Regions from separate parts of the Paenibacillus sp. JNUCC 35 genome, predicted to be linked through region 1. Evidence: riboswitches for the same ligand, from Rfam matches in the RefSeq annotation. Region 1 holds a riboswitch; the other holds the start of a gene.
What was found. Region 1 has a riboswitch for cyclic di-GMP ahead of AC2TF6_RS19675 (helix-turn-helix domain-containing protein). Riboswitches for the same ligand answer to the same signal wherever they lie in the genome.

Region 1 (7,828 bases):
GAGTCGTAAGAAAATGTTGTATACGATAAACCATGTCCAAATGAGAACAACGGCTTTATTTCTTTTTTGTCATAGTATCGGTAACCTACAAAAATACCTTCACGATAATGGACTTTCCCGTTTTCCCCCGGATAGCTAATATGTGCTGGATTATGAGCCATATTTTCAGGGAATGTTTCTGATAATTTGCCAGATGGATTCTCATTACCAAATAGAATATCAGCAATAGCACTTCCACCTGCTTGTCCGGCAAACCAGCCTTCTACTATCGCTGGAACTTGTGCTACCGACCAAACGAGCAGCTCTCCAGGAGATAATGCGACAAGATTAACGGGAACCGGCGCTCTCTCGCCTACAAGGCCATCACCGGTTAAAGAGTACACGCTTTGCCCGTAGCTCTTCCCGAGTTCCAAGTTTTCCTCCCAATACTTCTCCATGTGATCCATCCTATGACATCCTTTCGTGTTTTTGGACACAAAAAAAGCCTTGAATGTTAAATAAGGCATGACCGAATAGGGCCATACACATATCTACTTCAAGGCATATTTTATACGTTGTCTGATTAGACAACTGCTCCCTCTCCAGCTGAATTTTGCAGCGGAGAAAATCAATAAGATTTCGTAATACACTGCCTATAACTGGAAATGGAGCAACAGAAATTAGCGCTGGGGCGTACGACCACCATTGTTATTTAATATTTTTCGACAAATGATTGTCCCCCTTTTGTTTTACTGGTAAGCTCCAGTTATTGGTGCAAACCCCTAAACTTTATCTTTGAGGTGAACTATGCGAATTTGGCTGCTCGATGTTTATAAAAAAACGGAGGAACTGATAGCGGATCATAAAATCTACCCCTCCAGCATAATTCGTATTTATGATGGATATGGTTTCGAACCGATCCCGCTTCCCCATGAATTTGATCTGGTATTGATTGATTTTATGAACGCAAATGATAACCAATTGACTGAACTACAGGACCGTCGTCGTGAACTTGAGCAGCTTACAGGACAGCCCCAGCGTAAATCTTTTAGGGGGGTTAATAGTGAGACATTTTTACAATTTTCACATGCAGCCGGGGATTTATCCCCGAGAATTGTAGAAGCTCTTAGAGCGGGCATCCCTGTGGTTGTTATTGGGGGGAAATTCAATACGGAGGTGAACTTTCCCGACCAGCCTCTAATCCATAGTTACTCCTGGCTTTTAAATACTCTTCCTTCTTTAAAGGTAACAGATCAATCACCTGCTGAAGGTCCTGCATCAATTGATTGTGTTAGTTCAGATCGAGCAGTTAAAGAACTGGCTAAGCAGTTTGAAGGGGATCTAACCTGGGAGGTTGCTTTTAATGGGAAGCGGGATAATTTGTTTAAATTGTTCCGTAAAAAAAGTGAACAATCTCCATTTGAACCGCTGTTTGAGAACAAAAAAAAGCAACCGGTTGGGTTCGTTCTTCAGGCTTTTAACAGAGAGCTGATCCTGCTCCCGAATATCAGAGACTGCCAGACAAGAAGTCAATATATTGCATACATCTTAAATGAGTTTCTACCTCAGTTCCGTCCGGGATGGTATCCGGAAAGATGGTCCGGCACCTATATGCCGGAAGTGCTAAAGGAGAAAAGTAGAGCCCTTGAGATGGAAAGGAAGAGAATTTTAGAGGAGTTAGAGCGCAAGGAAGCCAAGGTACAGGGACAGATAGACACGATTCAGTCGTTTATCGATTTGGTTACCCAGGCAGATGAACGATTAGTTACTGTAGTAAAACGCTCTTTTGATGAAATCTTCGGCGCCAAAGTAACTGATTTAGACTCCAATCGTGATGGAAAAGAAAAGCCCAGATTGTTTGATTTGCTGGCCAGCATAGAAGGCAGGCAAATTGCCATAGAAATAAAAGGAGGGAAACGCTCGTTAAGCAAAGACATGCTGGACAAAGTCCAGGCAAATGTAGGGACTTACCTCAGGGAAACCAATGCGAAATTACATGGAACCGTACTTGTCCTAAATGACCAATTAGCAAAGGCGCCAGAAAATCGCGAACCATTTGCTCCTCATATGATTCAGGATGCTGAGCAGCGGGAGATAGCAGTACTACCTACTCCAGTCCTCATGGGTTTAATTGCAATGCGCATCACCGGTGATTTAAATAATTCAGACTTTTTGGCGCTTATAACAAAGCCGGGACTGGTGAAGCTTCCACAAAAGAAATAAATCCAACAAATCTAAATGTCGCCCAGATAAAATAAAGGCTCGATCTACTGGTATTGTGATCACCCAAAGCCTATGCGTATCCTTCAAAGCTTCTTTCTCCCTGCGATAAATTGTCCTAAAATGGTGTATTTCTGTTATGGTGTCTAATCCTTCGTGCTGAGTTGAGTTTAACATGACATCCAAAACCATTACGTCTATCTGTAATTGCATACTTGCTTGAATCGCTGTTTCTTTTGTTGAAACAATTCCCGATACTTTCACATCCGGTTCAGAATTGATTAACGTAGCGAGACTTTGTTGCCAATCGTGGTCACTGTCAGCCAGTAATACTTTTATGCTCCGTCTCTCTCTGAGAATCAATTCTTTAATCTCTTCTGAATAATTCTCCAATCTATCCATAAATAATAACCTCTTTTCCACTTTAAAAACAGAAACAGACACAGCCCCCTCTGAGCTGCATCTGTTTCTCAACATCGTGTATTTCGAGAGGGGAACCCGGCGATCATTGCATTAAGCAGAAGACCCGTCGCTTTGCGTCCCAGTCTTTCGATCTGGTTTGCCATTATCCTTCAAGGTAGATATAACATAGAGCAAGTTCGCTTACATATTAAATGTGCCGAAAGCTGCACCTATGCCAATCAGATGACTAAAATAGAGCAATCTCAAATATCATCATCAACAAAGAAAACGTCAGGAAATAAAGAGAAAGTCGAAAGTTGTTTGAAGCCCATCTCGCTTCATTTTTTGTAATCAATCCATGTAGACATGCGATCAACCAAATTATTAACAGCGCACCAGAAACGATCAAATATCCTACACCAACGTAGTTATAATCAAATAACAAATAATTAACGAAAAATAAGCTCACAACATACGGTATCATCTGTATTTTTGTGCGATATACACCTTTTATAACGGGAAGTAGTGGATACCCTGCTGCTCGGTATTCTTCTTTTTTTAAAATCCCAAGTGACCAAAAATGCGGTGGCTGCCATAAAAAAAGAAACAAGAATAAAAGCCATGCGCCAAGTTCCAGCTCATTTGAAAAACCGCAGTATCCGATCATTGGTGGCATAGATCCGGAAATACCTCCGATTGAAGTACTCCAGGTTGATGTCGGTTTAAGCCAAGCCGTATAGATCACTACGTAAACAAAAAGTCCAATAAAGCCCAAAGCTGCGCTTAATGGATTAACGAAAATATACAATGTAGCCAATCCAACGAACCCCGTTATAATCCCAACTATCAATACATTCCGAGGTTTCAACCGCCCGCTCGGTAACGGGCGAACACGAGTCCGTTCCATTTTTAAATCTCGTACACGATCCAAGAAGTTATTTAACATCGAAGCAGCCGCAACAACTAATGTTGTTCCAAACAGAATGAGTATCAAATTTAAATCGCCAGACTTCAATCTTGAAGCAAGACAGTAACCAGCAAACGCACAAAATAAATTAGAAACCAAAATTCCTGGTTTAATAACAGAAATCCAATCTCTCCAGGGTTGGATTTCTATTAACGACTGGCCTGAGGCTCCACTGCTGTTCTGCATTTTGTTCTGCATTTTGTTCTGCATTTTGTTCCACCTCATATCTTCCAGAAAAAATGATGTTGGAGGAGGTATCTGGATTCGAACCAGAAGTCAGGGTTTTGCAGACCCTTGCCTTACCTTTTGGCTATACCTCCATGGGAAATGATAAAATATTTATTTTTGATAATTAAATCTTACCCGCTTTCTTTCATAGGATCAATTCTAATAATTAAATAATAATGATTAGTTTTTCCTATGATAATAAGCATTTCTCTATCACAAATGGTTCTGCAGACTGAAATTTCAGTCTGCATGCCTCTGTTCCAATTCTTTCAATTAATCAATCAAGACCGGCAATGTGGAGCAGATCATCAGGTCGATTCGATCTGTATTATGCGACAGTGTGTTCTGTTTGCTTGTCTCCCACATCGCTTTTGCAAAGTCGATTTGAGCCCCGTTCGCGCATATCTGATCAAATACGGTATCTTCACATAAAGTGATGTCGTCGGGTTAGTAGTCCCCATGCTCATGCGGAATAACGATACTTTTATTCTTTTTCAATGTCGCTCAAGATGAATCATATTGCTAACTCCTATCCTCCGATTTGAGACATTCTGCGAGCCGTGGGTGTATGTGAAATGTCTTGTTCGTCTTGCAGAAATTTGGACATTTCATGATTTTCAGGCTTTGTACCGAGCGCATCGAGGAAAAGCTGCCGGATCGCCGCATCATCGCCGATCACGCTGCGTACTTGGAACTGCTCTGTCCAAGCAAGGCAAGGCTTGATATAACCGTCTGCCGTGAGGCGCAGACGATTGCACGTCTGGCAGAAATGCTCGCTTACCGGATGAATCAAGCCAAAACTGCCTACAGCACCGTGCAGACGATAATTCTCCGAAGGACCATTCCCTTGGATGGTCGTCTCAGCCTCGTACTGCCATTGCTGCTCCGCACAAACTTCCTTGATACGGTTGAGCGGCAGGTACAAGTTCTTCCACTGTGAATCACTGTGACCGATTGGCATATATTCGATAAATCGGACATGAATATCGCGGTCCAGTGTTAGCGTGATAAAATCCGCGATTTCGTCGTCGTTAATCCCTTTCATCAGCACAACGTTCAATTTGATCGGGCTTAAGCCAGCCTTCACGCAGGCATCAATGCTATCGAGCACTTTCCGAACGTCACCGCCGCGCGTAATCAATTTGAACCGATCCGGCCGCAGGGAATCCATACTAATGTTCACGCGTGTAAGTCCAGCTTCCTTCAACCGGGCGGCGCGCGGCGCGAGAAAGATGCCATTCGTCGTTAGCGCAATATCTTCGATGTCAGGGATGCCGGATATCATCGCCACAAGCTTCTCCAGCTCTTTGCGAACAAGCGGCTCTCCGCCGGTGAGGCGGATCTTGCGTATGCCCATCTCCGCGACGACGCGTACGACATCGACAATCTCTTCGTAGGTAAGGATATTGTCCGCCGGTTCAAATTCCATGCCTTCCTCGGGCATGCAGTAGATACAACGCAAATTACAGCGATCCGTCACTGAAATGCGCAAATAATGATGTTGACGTCCGAATGGATCGACTAAGCGAGGCATTGTCATCGTCGTTACACACTCCTTACAGATGGAGGATCGGCTCTCCTCACACCTTAGTTATTTATCGCTGTTTACATCTTCTGACGGTATATCGCTGAGCAGCGGTCGTCCATCAGGATAGGTCTGTTGGTTCAACTGATCCCCAATCCATTCGGAGCCGTCTTCGCCATATTCTTTCTTCCAGATCGGTACGATCTGTTTAATCCGTTCAATGACATATTCATTCGCTTCGTAGGCCGCTTTGCGACGCGGCGAGGAGACGGCGATGACAACAGCGATATCGGAGATTTCAAGCCGTCCTACACGATGGGTCACCGCCACGACGGTATCCGTCCAACGTTCGCGCGCCTCCTGCCCAATTCGCTCCAATTGTTTCGCTGCCATGGACGGGTAAGCTTCATATTCAAGATATAAGGTGCGTTTGCCATAGGTAATTTCACGGACCGTGCCTAGGAATAACGTAATCGCACCTGCTTCCCGACGCTTTACTTTCTCCGACACGTCTTCCGGCTTGATTGGTTGATCGGTTATAACAAATAGTGAGCCGCTCATATGGGCCTCCCTTCCTCTCATATTTTGATTACAAGTGCTGACGCTGATAATCACCGCTCTTCCCACTTTTCTTTTTCCAAATAGGTCGGTCCCAGCACAAAATGCGTCAGTTTCTCAAGATTCATCGTGATCGCTCCCCTCTCTATCCACCGCTGACTGGAGGCAGCAGGGCCACCGTATCATGAGGCTCAATCCTATGTGTCTCATCTACGAATTGTTCGTTCACCGCGATCATCACATGATCTAGACGCAAATTAGGATAACGCTGCTTGAATTCTTCTAAGAATGCATCGACAGTCATCGGACCGAGATGAAGCTCCAAATTGGATGCGCCTAACTGTTCACTCACATGGGCAAAACATAATATTTTCACAAGATCACCTTCCTATATGACATAGCGATGATATAACTTCTTGGCTACCAGCGGTTCGGAAGTGCCATGAACCAGCGCGCGACCATCCTGGAAAATAACGAGGCGATATTCCCCGTCATGAATTTGCAGCAGATAAGGATTTGCCTTTACGTCCGCATGCAACTGCTCCACATGCCAAGCGACCGCTTGCAAATCGAGCGGCTCTTGGCGCGGATACCGTACCCAAACGGAGGTTCGACCGCACAGCACTTCAGCTTGGATCGCCGACTCGTGCTTCAAATACGGATAGCTTGGATCGTTCCCACACGTCGGGCATGCGTGGCGCTTTGCCGATCCATTGAGTCGTATCGCTTGATGCGTATTCGACCACAGATCGAAGACCGTAAACCGATCCGACATCTGATCTCGGTTCCTAGACAGCCACTTGAGCGCTTCGGCCGACTGCATCGATACAACCATCTGTACCGTTGGCGCAATAATGCCTTCCCGATCGCATGATGTGGAGCCAATCGGCATCCGTTCCATCAAGCAATGCAGGCAAGGCGTCGTGCCTGGAATAAAGCTGCATACGGCGCCATAACTGCCAGAGCAGGCCCCATAAATCCAAGGAATTTGGTAGCGATAAGCAACATCGTTCAATATATACCGAATCGCAAAATGATCCGTCGCGTCAAGGATCAAATCCACTTTGTTACGCTTCAACAAGACTTGAAGATCCAAAGCTGTGCAATCCATCACATGCGCGTGAACCGTAATATCAGAATTGATCTGCCTTAACCGATTCGCTGCCGCCACGGCTTTGGGCAATTGATCGATAGCATCCTGCTCGGCGTACAGTGACTGCCGCTGCAGATTACTCCACTCTACATAGTCGCGATCGATAATCGTGATCGTGCCAACACCCGAGCGAGCAAACGTTTCCGCATTACCGGAGCCGAGCGCGCCCGCACCTACGATCAACACATGCGCATCCCCCAAGGCCTGTTGGCCAGCAGCACCAATCGGCCGGAAATTCTGCTGTCTGCTATACCGATCCTGAGACATCGCTGCTACCCCCTTCTGTTCATTCATCAAAGCCGCACTGACAACCGCAAAACCGTCCATCCCAGAACAGCGAAAATACGACATTGGCTGTAGTGCGTGAAGCACCACAGCCAATGTTTTGCCGATACTATGCATGAGCGATAATGAATCATTCAAGACCTACAATGCGGAGTAGATCATCAGGTCGATTCAATCTGTATTTCGCGACAGTGCGTTCTGGTTGCTTGGCTCCCCACATCGCTATGGCGAAGTCGATTTGAGCCCCGTTCGCGCATTGCTGATCAAATACGGTATCTCCGACATAAAGCGTTGTTGTCGGGTCGATTCTGGTTTGCTCTACATATTTGATTAACGGATCAGGCTCAGGCTTATGCTTGGACGTATCATCTGCACAAATAATGTGCGAGAAGTATTCACTAATACCGTGCGGCATAAAGTCGAATTTGAATTCCTCGCGTGTTTTGGACGTAACAACACCCGTATGGATGCCTTTTCCGGCCAACTTTTTAAGCATATCTTCAATCCCGGG
Region 2 (7,828 bases), 260 kb from region 1:
GACTGAGAGGTCTGATGACCTGGTCCATCAACTGGGACAAATTCAACAACTTCGAGTTCTCGAACAGCCATCGTGCCTATCTGGACAGCTTCGGTCCGGGAACTCCCGGAGATAATCAGGCACCTTCCGTTCCGGGGAATCTCCGTTCTTCCAACGTAACGGCTACAGGCGTCACGCTTACGTGGAACGCATCCACGGATAATATCGGCGTAACCGGCTACGAAGTCTATCAGGGATCGGTCAAAATTGCCGATACGGCAAGCACGACCTATAACGTGGGCAATCTTACGGCAAACACCTCCTACACGTTTACCGTAAAAGCGAAAGACGCGGCCGGCAACGTATCCGCGGCAAGCACGCCGCTGGCCGTCACAACCGCTAACGGCGGCGGCTCCGGCGACACTTCGGCACCTACGGCGCCAACGGCTCTGAAAGTAACGGCAAAATCTTCGAGCAGTGTCAGCCTCAGCTGGACCGCTTCAACGGATAATGTCGGCGTAACGGGCTACACCGTTTCGTACGGTACCAATACTGTGGACGTCACAGGTACGACTGCCGTCATCACAGGGCTGACGGCGAACACGGCCTATACGTTCACCGTAAAAGCCAAGGATGCGGCAGGCAACGTATCCGCAGCCGCTTCCATCCAGGCAACGACGGACCCGGCAGCTCCCGGAGGTCCTGCCGCATGGGCAGCCGGCGTCAGCTACAAGGTTAATGAAGAAGTCACCTACAACGGCTCGACTTATATCTGCCGCCAGCCGCACACCTCCCTGCAGGGATGGGAGCCTTCCAACGTGCCGGCTCTCTGGACTAAAAAATAAGGACTGATTCGGCAGCCATGCCCGACTGACATGAAAGCCAAAAACAGCAGCTCCGCCCCGTTTTGACGGGCGGGCTGCTGTTTTTTATTTTTTCTTCATGGTATCCAGTAAAATCTGCTTTTCTTTCGAAAGGGACTGTTCGATTTTATCTCGTGCGTCCGCGATAATCTGTTTGGTAGACAGTCTTTTCTCAATGCCGCTTGCGATCTCACTCTCCCAGATCTCCTGGGCTTTGACGTCCAGCGGCGTGGTAGGAAATTCTCTCACCCGGGTCATCAAATCCTCATGAAGCGCATAGGTTTTCTGTCCCCCCAGGAACGGATTCGTGGCCGCCAATTCCTTCGCATTGCCGCGGGCGGGTAAATACGCCGGAACCGCCCCGCTGAGGCCATCCTTACTGTATTCGGTAACGGCGAATTCAATGAATTTCCAGCCCATCTCCTTGTTGGCACCGACCGAAGGGAGAAGGAAATTGGTGCTGTTCTGCCAACCGTACAAGCCGAAAGGAAGTCTCGTTTCGCGCCATTTGCCGGCCGTCTCGGGCGCCCATTCTTTAATCTGCTCGACTCCCCATGTCCCAAAATACATCATGGCGATCGTTCCGTCCTGGACCGCCTTCCGGCCCAAATCGCCCCATACGTCCAGATGGGCCTCCAAGCCGAAATCGTTGACTTTTTTTGCAATGTCCACCGCTTTGTGAAACGCTTCATTATACCGCATAAAATTCAGTTTGCGGTCGAAAATGCCTTCCGAACGCTCGAAGAGCTGGACCGTTTCGTTCACCCACTGCGTCAAATAAATGTTATGCTCGCGCAGCTTCTTGGCCATATTCAGCCAGTTTGCGGGGTCTTCCATATACTTGGCAAGCTCCTCGGGCTCCGAAGGAAACCCGTACTGCTTCATAATGTCCTCCCGGTAATAGGTAACGGTAGGCGCCGTGGAAAGCGGAAGGGCAATCAGCTCGCTTCCGTCCGCCGACATGCCGCTATCCCAGAGGGAAGGGCTGAAGTCGTTCCGGTATTTTCCCGCCTGATAAGGAGGCTTGAGCAGATCCTCCAGCCCTTCGATCGCGGAGAAATTGCCGAAATCGCTGCTGTCGACCATCATGACGTCCGGCGGTTTCCCGTCCGCCAGCGCCTGCAGATAAGCTCCCACATATTCGGAGTAAGGAATGACCTTCACATCTACACTTAGATCCGGGTAGCTTTCTTTGAATTTAGCGGCCATGGTCTCAATCCCGCCGTAATGGGTCCATATCGACAAATGGTTCGGAACGGCCCTTTTGTCCGCGGAGGGAACCGACTTTTCGGCGGGTGCCGATGAAGCGGGAATGAGCGGCTCGGACCGGAAGCAGCCCGCGGTGGTTACTGTGAGCAGGAGCAGCAGCACGAAGATTTTAGTAAGTTTGACCACAACTCGTTTCCTCCCATCGTATAGCTAATCTGTATGTCCCCCGGCAAAAAGTCCGGCATAGTTTCCTCTTTGGAGAAGTCTGGAAAATTCCAGGGCAGGCAAAGGTCTGCTGAAATAGTAGCCTTGGAGTTCGTCGCACCGGCACTGGGTAAAATAGTCCGATTCCTCGGCTGTTTCGACTCCCTCCGCCACGACGGTCATATTCATGCTGTGAGCCAGCTCGATGATCGCCTTGGCCACGGCGGCTTTTTTGGGCTCCCCGCTGATATCCCGGATAAAAGAGCGGTCCAGCTTCACATGTGAAATCGGCAGCCGCTGAAGCTGGTTAAGGGAAGAGTACCCGGTCCCGAAATCGTCGATCGAAATATGGATGCCCCGCTCCCGGATCCGGCTAATGATTCCAATGACCTGTTCGACATTCTCGATAAATACTCCTTCTGTAATTTCCAGAGTCAGATAGGATTCTTCCAGTCCCGATTCTTCCAGCGCGCCATGAATCATATCCAGCAGATTCGTCTGGGAAAAATGCAGGGCCGAAATGTTCACGGCAACCGGAACTTTGGGAAGCCCCTCATCCTGCCACGCTTTATTCTGACGGCAGGCTTCCTTCAATACCCATTCGTCGATTTTGTAGATGATCCCCGATCTTTCGGCCAGCGGAATAAATTTATCGGGCGAAATGCGCCCCTGCTCGGGATGCTCCCAGCGCACCAACGCCTCGATTCCGCTGATTGCGCCGGAAGCCGTATCGACCTTCGGCTGATAATGCAGAACGAGCTGATTGTTCGCAAGCGCTTCCTGAATACCGTTGTCGATCATCATTTCTTCGGAAAAACGGATTTTCAGCTCTTCTTCATAGAACTGATAGCTGTTGCTGCAGCCCGCGGATTTGGCGAAATACATCGCCATATCCGCGTTTTTGACGATGGCCTCCATCGTGTCGCCGTCTCGCGGAAACATGCTGATGCCGATGCTGACTGAACTGTACAGGGTCGATCCCATCAGCCGGACCGGTTCCTCCAGAGCGGCGAACATGCTGCGCGCCACGGCCGTCGCTTTCGAGTCATCGGCATCTTCAATGACGATGACGAACTCGTCTCCGCCGATTCGGAACAGCTTGCACGATTCCGTAACGCTGCGGGCAAATCTCTCGCCGATCTCTTTGAGCAGCAGATCGCCGATATCGTGACCCAGCGTATCGTTAATCTGCTTGAAGCGGTTTAAATCGGCGAACATGACCGCCACCTGCTTGGGCGCGTGAGCCGCCTCCAAAAGCATGCTCTGCAGGTAGGTTGTGAAATACAGGCGGTTGGGAAGCCCCGTGAGGATATCGTAAAAAGCGAGCTGATGAAGCTTTTCCTCCGAAAGACGAAGCTTGTCCGTCTGCTCCTGCAGGCGCTGGTTCATGTTCTGCGCTTGATGGAACATGCTAAGCAGGTTCAGCGACATCTGCCGGAAGTTATAGGTCAGCGAGGTAATCTCCGAAACACGGCTGCTCGGCCACTCGATTTCTTTCATCTGCTTTAATTTTTCCGGCAGGTCCGTTGTGGAGGTCGCCAGTTTGGACAGCCCGTGGACCAGAACGCGGCTTAAATATAATGCGGTGGCGGCTGCCGCTGCCGCGAATAAAAGCAGGTACCAGAGCTGCGACAAATACTGCGAGAACACACTGATCTGATAATGGCGGATCGGTATGTCGATGTATACGTGCAGGGGCATCCTGGCGACCGCATTGTCGTAGATGTAGCTGCCCTCTCTCCACTGTTGAGCGGGCAGAGCCGTTCTCTCCCGGGCGGGCAGGACCTGGTAAAAGTTGTCGTCCAGACCCACTATATTGTTGCCGCTCCTCCAGTCGTAAACCTGGTTCAGCGTGTAGCTCTGACGGTCGGCCGCCAGAACTTTGTTGGACCTGTCCGTAATGACGATCCGGAACAACTGTTCCGAGGTGTATTTATTCACCAGTTCCTGCAGATAACCCACTTGTATCCGCCCCTTGAGCCTGATGCCGAGAATATCCTCGGCTTCCCATTGGTTCAGCTCCTGGTTGATGCTGTTGGCCGTGTTTACCGCAAGCTGCCTGGAGTTCTGGATGGACAATTTCTCGGAATACCAGCTGTTCATCACGATATAAAGGAGCGACGGAAGCGCCACGGCCATAATCGACAGGTGGAACAGGACCTTGCTGTAGGAGTAAGTTCTTTCCCGCTCTTTGACGAGGCCGAACCAATGAAAAAGAGGCAGGTACTTCAGCAAAATATCGGCGATTAGCGCATTGAACAACCCGTTCGAGAGCGCAATCAGGAGCATCAGAATCAGCTCGTCCGATACAAATTTGTAGAAACCGTAGTAAATGACGATCATCAGCGGAAGCCCGATCAGCAGCCAGTAAATGCTGTCCCAGACAAGCAGCTGCCCCGGTTTTTTCCGGTTAAGGAGTCCGACCCCGGCAATTTCAAGAAGGCCGATCCATTCGAATGTAGGATGGTGTAGAAAGAAGAAGGAGAAGAGTTGGGTAATGACGCCGGCCAGGAGGCCCAGACGGACGCCGAACAACGATACGGCAAACAGGAGAAAGATGCTGGAAAACGAGAAGGCGATTCCGTAGATAAGATGAAGCCTGCTAGCTTCGAAAAGAAGCGCCAAAGCGATACAGAGCAGGTATCCCAGCGTTAAGCGGGCTTTATTTTGTAAAAGGGACTGAATAGTTTTCACACGCTGTCCTCCATTTCTGCCGAAAAGTACGAATGTGAGCACTGCCCCATGTCCGAACTTACTTAATGGATACCGGCAAAAATAAAAGACCGCTTACAAAACAGCAGCCTCCACTTCCACTCATCCAACTTCGGTAACCCGGCTGTCTAGCTGCGCTTTAGACCCGTGGCTTTGCGTCCTATGCTTTCGCGATAGTTTGCCTTTATCGAGTTATTCAACTAAAGATTCGTTAGTTAATAATTTCGACGCACTGGGTCCCTCTCCTCTTTTTTACAATAATAAAATAGGGCAAAAGTCGCAGTTTTTAAAAAAAAGCTTAATAATAGCCGAATGATGGGGAAAATTAACCCTTTTAACGGATAAAAATCATCTTTTTCTCAGGGGAGGAGATCCTGCTTTTGCCCCCGGTGACGTTCCGTTCCTTTCTCCCGGAGCGTTTGCTCCCCGTAAAATCGACGCCGATCCCGACCACGCGCTCCGGACTCACGCCGGATGCTTGGATCACTCCGGGAACGGAAGCGGTAAGCACGGCCATGTAGTCTCCGGGATGCTGGAGAGCCCAGTCCGGTTCCAGCCGGACTCCGGAGTACGGCAACTTGCGGCACATCACCCCGTGCGGATAAACCGTTACATGCTCGGCGATTTCGCGCCCGTCGGCCAGATCGACGAGCACGGCCCGGCCGGATTCCGTCCCGTAATCGATGCCGATGGCGTATGTTTTGCTCATCTTTTGATGCTCCTCCCTGCGTGTACGCGGAAACCGCTGCCGAAGCTCTATTGTTTTGGTATCGCTTACATTTGATCTGTACAAAACGTGCCTTCCCCTCGCGGGTTTGACTTTCTTTTTATTATATAAGAGATTTCCAAGGATTACCGCTTTTTTTGCGTTTGATCCAGAAAATTTCTCTCCGCAGCATGCCGGTCGGTAATTCGCCGGAAGCTTTCCTTGCTCCCGCTGACTTTCCGTTTCATGCATAGTTTTGGCCCTCTCTGAAAATAATGGAAACAGTCTGACAAGAGCAGGAGGAATTGGGTCATGAAAGACGAGATCAACAACGGTACAGCCGTAACGGGAGTCGGCGGCCCTGCCGACCAAAGACTCGCCGAAGGCGAGCAGGAAACGACGCTGACCAACCGGCAGGGGCATCCGATCACCGATAATCAGAATATCCGCACCGTCGGAAACCGCGGTCCTTCCACCCTGGAAAATTACCATTTTCTCGAAAAAATTTCCCATTTCGACCGCGAGAAAATTCCCGAGCGCGTTGTACACGCCCGCGGCGCGGGCGCTCACGGCTATTTTGAAGCGTACGGTAAAGTCGGCGAAGAGCCGGTCGCGAAATATACCCGCGCCAAGCTTTTTCAGGAAGCCGGTAAAAAAACGCCGGTATTCATCCGGTTCTCCACAGTCGTGCACGGTGTTCATTCGCCCGAAACGCTCCGGGACCCGCGCGGCTTTGCCGTCAAATTTTATACGGAAGACGGGAACTGGGACCTCGTCGGCAACAACCTGAAAATCTTTTTTATCCGCGATCCGCTCAAATTCCCGGACATGGTTCACGCCTTCCGCCCGGACCCGGTGTCGGGTGTTCAAAATATGGAGAGAATGTTCGACTTCCTCTCCAACTCTCCGGAAGCGACGCACATGGTTACGTTCCTGTTCTCGCCTTGGGGGATTCCCGCCAATTACAGGGAAATGCAGGGATCCGGCGTCAATACGTACAAATGGGTCAATGCAGACGGCGAGGGAGTGCTGATCAAGTACCACTGGGAACCGATCAATAACGGCATCCGCAACCTTGTCCAGCGCGAAGCGGATGAAATCCAGGGTAAAAACTACAGCCACGCTACCCAGGATCTGTACGAAGCGATCGAACGCGGCGACTATCCGGAATGGGAACTCAGCGTTCAAATTCTGAGCGACGACGAGCACCCGGAGCTGGATTTCGATCCGCTTGATCCGACTAAGCTGTGGGACCACGAGAAGTTCCCGTTCCTCCCGGTCGGCAAAATGGTCCTGAACAAAAACCCGGAGAACTATTTCGCGGAAGTCGAGCAAGCGGCCTTCGGTACGGGTGTCCTCGTCGACGGCCTGGATTTCTCGGACGACAAGCTTCTCCAGGGCCGCACTTTCTCCTACTCGGATACGCAGCGCCACCGGGTGGGGACCAACTACCTGCAACTGCCCGTCAACGCTCCGAAGAAGCACGTCGCGACGAACCAACGCGACGGCCAGATGACGTACTTCGTGGACCGGGCGCCCGGACAAAATCCGCACGTCAACTATGAGCCTACTTCGCTCGGCGGACTGCAGGAAGCGCCGCCGCGTGGACGGGAACACGAACCGGCCTATAACGCCAAGCTCGTCCGCGAGAAAATCGACCGGCCGAACGATTTCGGACAGGCGGGCGACACGTACCGGAAGTTCGAGCCGTGGGAGAAAGACGAGCTGATCTCCAATCTCGTCAACAACCTCAAGATCTGCAAACCTGTCATCCGCGACAAGATGGTGAACTATTTTACCCAGGCGGATGCGGAATACGGACGCCGCGTAGCGGAAGAGCTGGACAAGGCAGCTGCCTTGTCCGAGCACATGGGGACGGTTCAAAACCGGGAAGGTGCCGAGAAAGCGGAACAAGCCGGCCGCAAAACGGACGGCTATTAAAAGCGGCTGACGGGCGCGCCCCGAAAACGGAGAACAGGGAACTGTTTTCCGTTTTTGCGTTTTGCTTTTTGCGTTTTTGCTAACAACTATTAATAGAAGCTTCTGATATCCGCCGCCGCAAAATATCCTATCACTTTCCATCCCCTATTTAGGAAGCCTAAATGTTTACTAAGTCCGGGATATCTTCTATAATAGATGCATGAATCCTCAAGTT

Region 2: linked by a shared signal. The riboswitch ahead of AC2TF6_RS20995 (EAL domain-containing protein) and the one ahead of AC2TF6_RS19675 (helix-turn-helix domain-containing protein) in region 1 are both predicted to bind cyclic di-GMP.

The regions. Positions count from the first base shown of each region.
Region 1 covers NZ_CM177771.1:4,374,319-4,382,146, forward strand. Annotated here, with positions in the region: gene AC2TF6_RS19665 (fibronectin type III-like domain-contianing protein) at 1-446, opposite strand, end outside; gene AC2TF6_RS19670 (hypothetical protein) at 787-2,202, shown strand; gene AC2TF6_RS19675 (helix-turn-helix domain-containing protein) at 2,143-2,601, opposite strand; cyclic di-GMP riboswitch class I at 2,689-2,773, opposite strand; gene cyoE (heme o synthase) at 2,849-3,778, opposite strand; tRNA gene AC2TF6_RS19685 (tRNA-Cys) at 3,815-3,888, opposite strand; gene moaA (GTP 3',8-cyclase MoaA) at 4,326-5,336, opposite strand; gene AC2TF6_RS19695 (molybdenum cofactor biosynthesis protein MoaE) at 5,388-5,882, opposite strand; gene AC2TF6_RS19700 (MoaD/ThiS family protein) at 6,025-6,255, opposite strand; gene AC2TF6_RS19705 (ThiF family adenylyltransferase) at 6,268-7,299, opposite strand; gene AC2TF6_RS19710 (HAD family hydrolase) at 7,448-7,828, opposite strand, start outside.
Region 2 covers NZ_CM177771.1:4,636,729-4,644,556, forward strand. Annotated here, with positions in the region: gene AC2TF6_RS20985 (glycosyl hydrolase family 18 protein) at 1-824, shown strand, start outside; gene AC2TF6_RS20990 (ABC transporter substrate-binding protein) at 909-2,237, opposite strand; gene AC2TF6_RS20995 (EAL domain-containing protein) at 2,262-4,949, opposite strand; cyclic di-GMP riboswitch class I at 5,079-5,160, opposite strand; partial or broken gene AC2TF6_RS21000 (ribulokinase) at 5,395-5,676, opposite strand; gene AC2TF6_RS21005 (catalase) at 5,986-7,614, shown strand.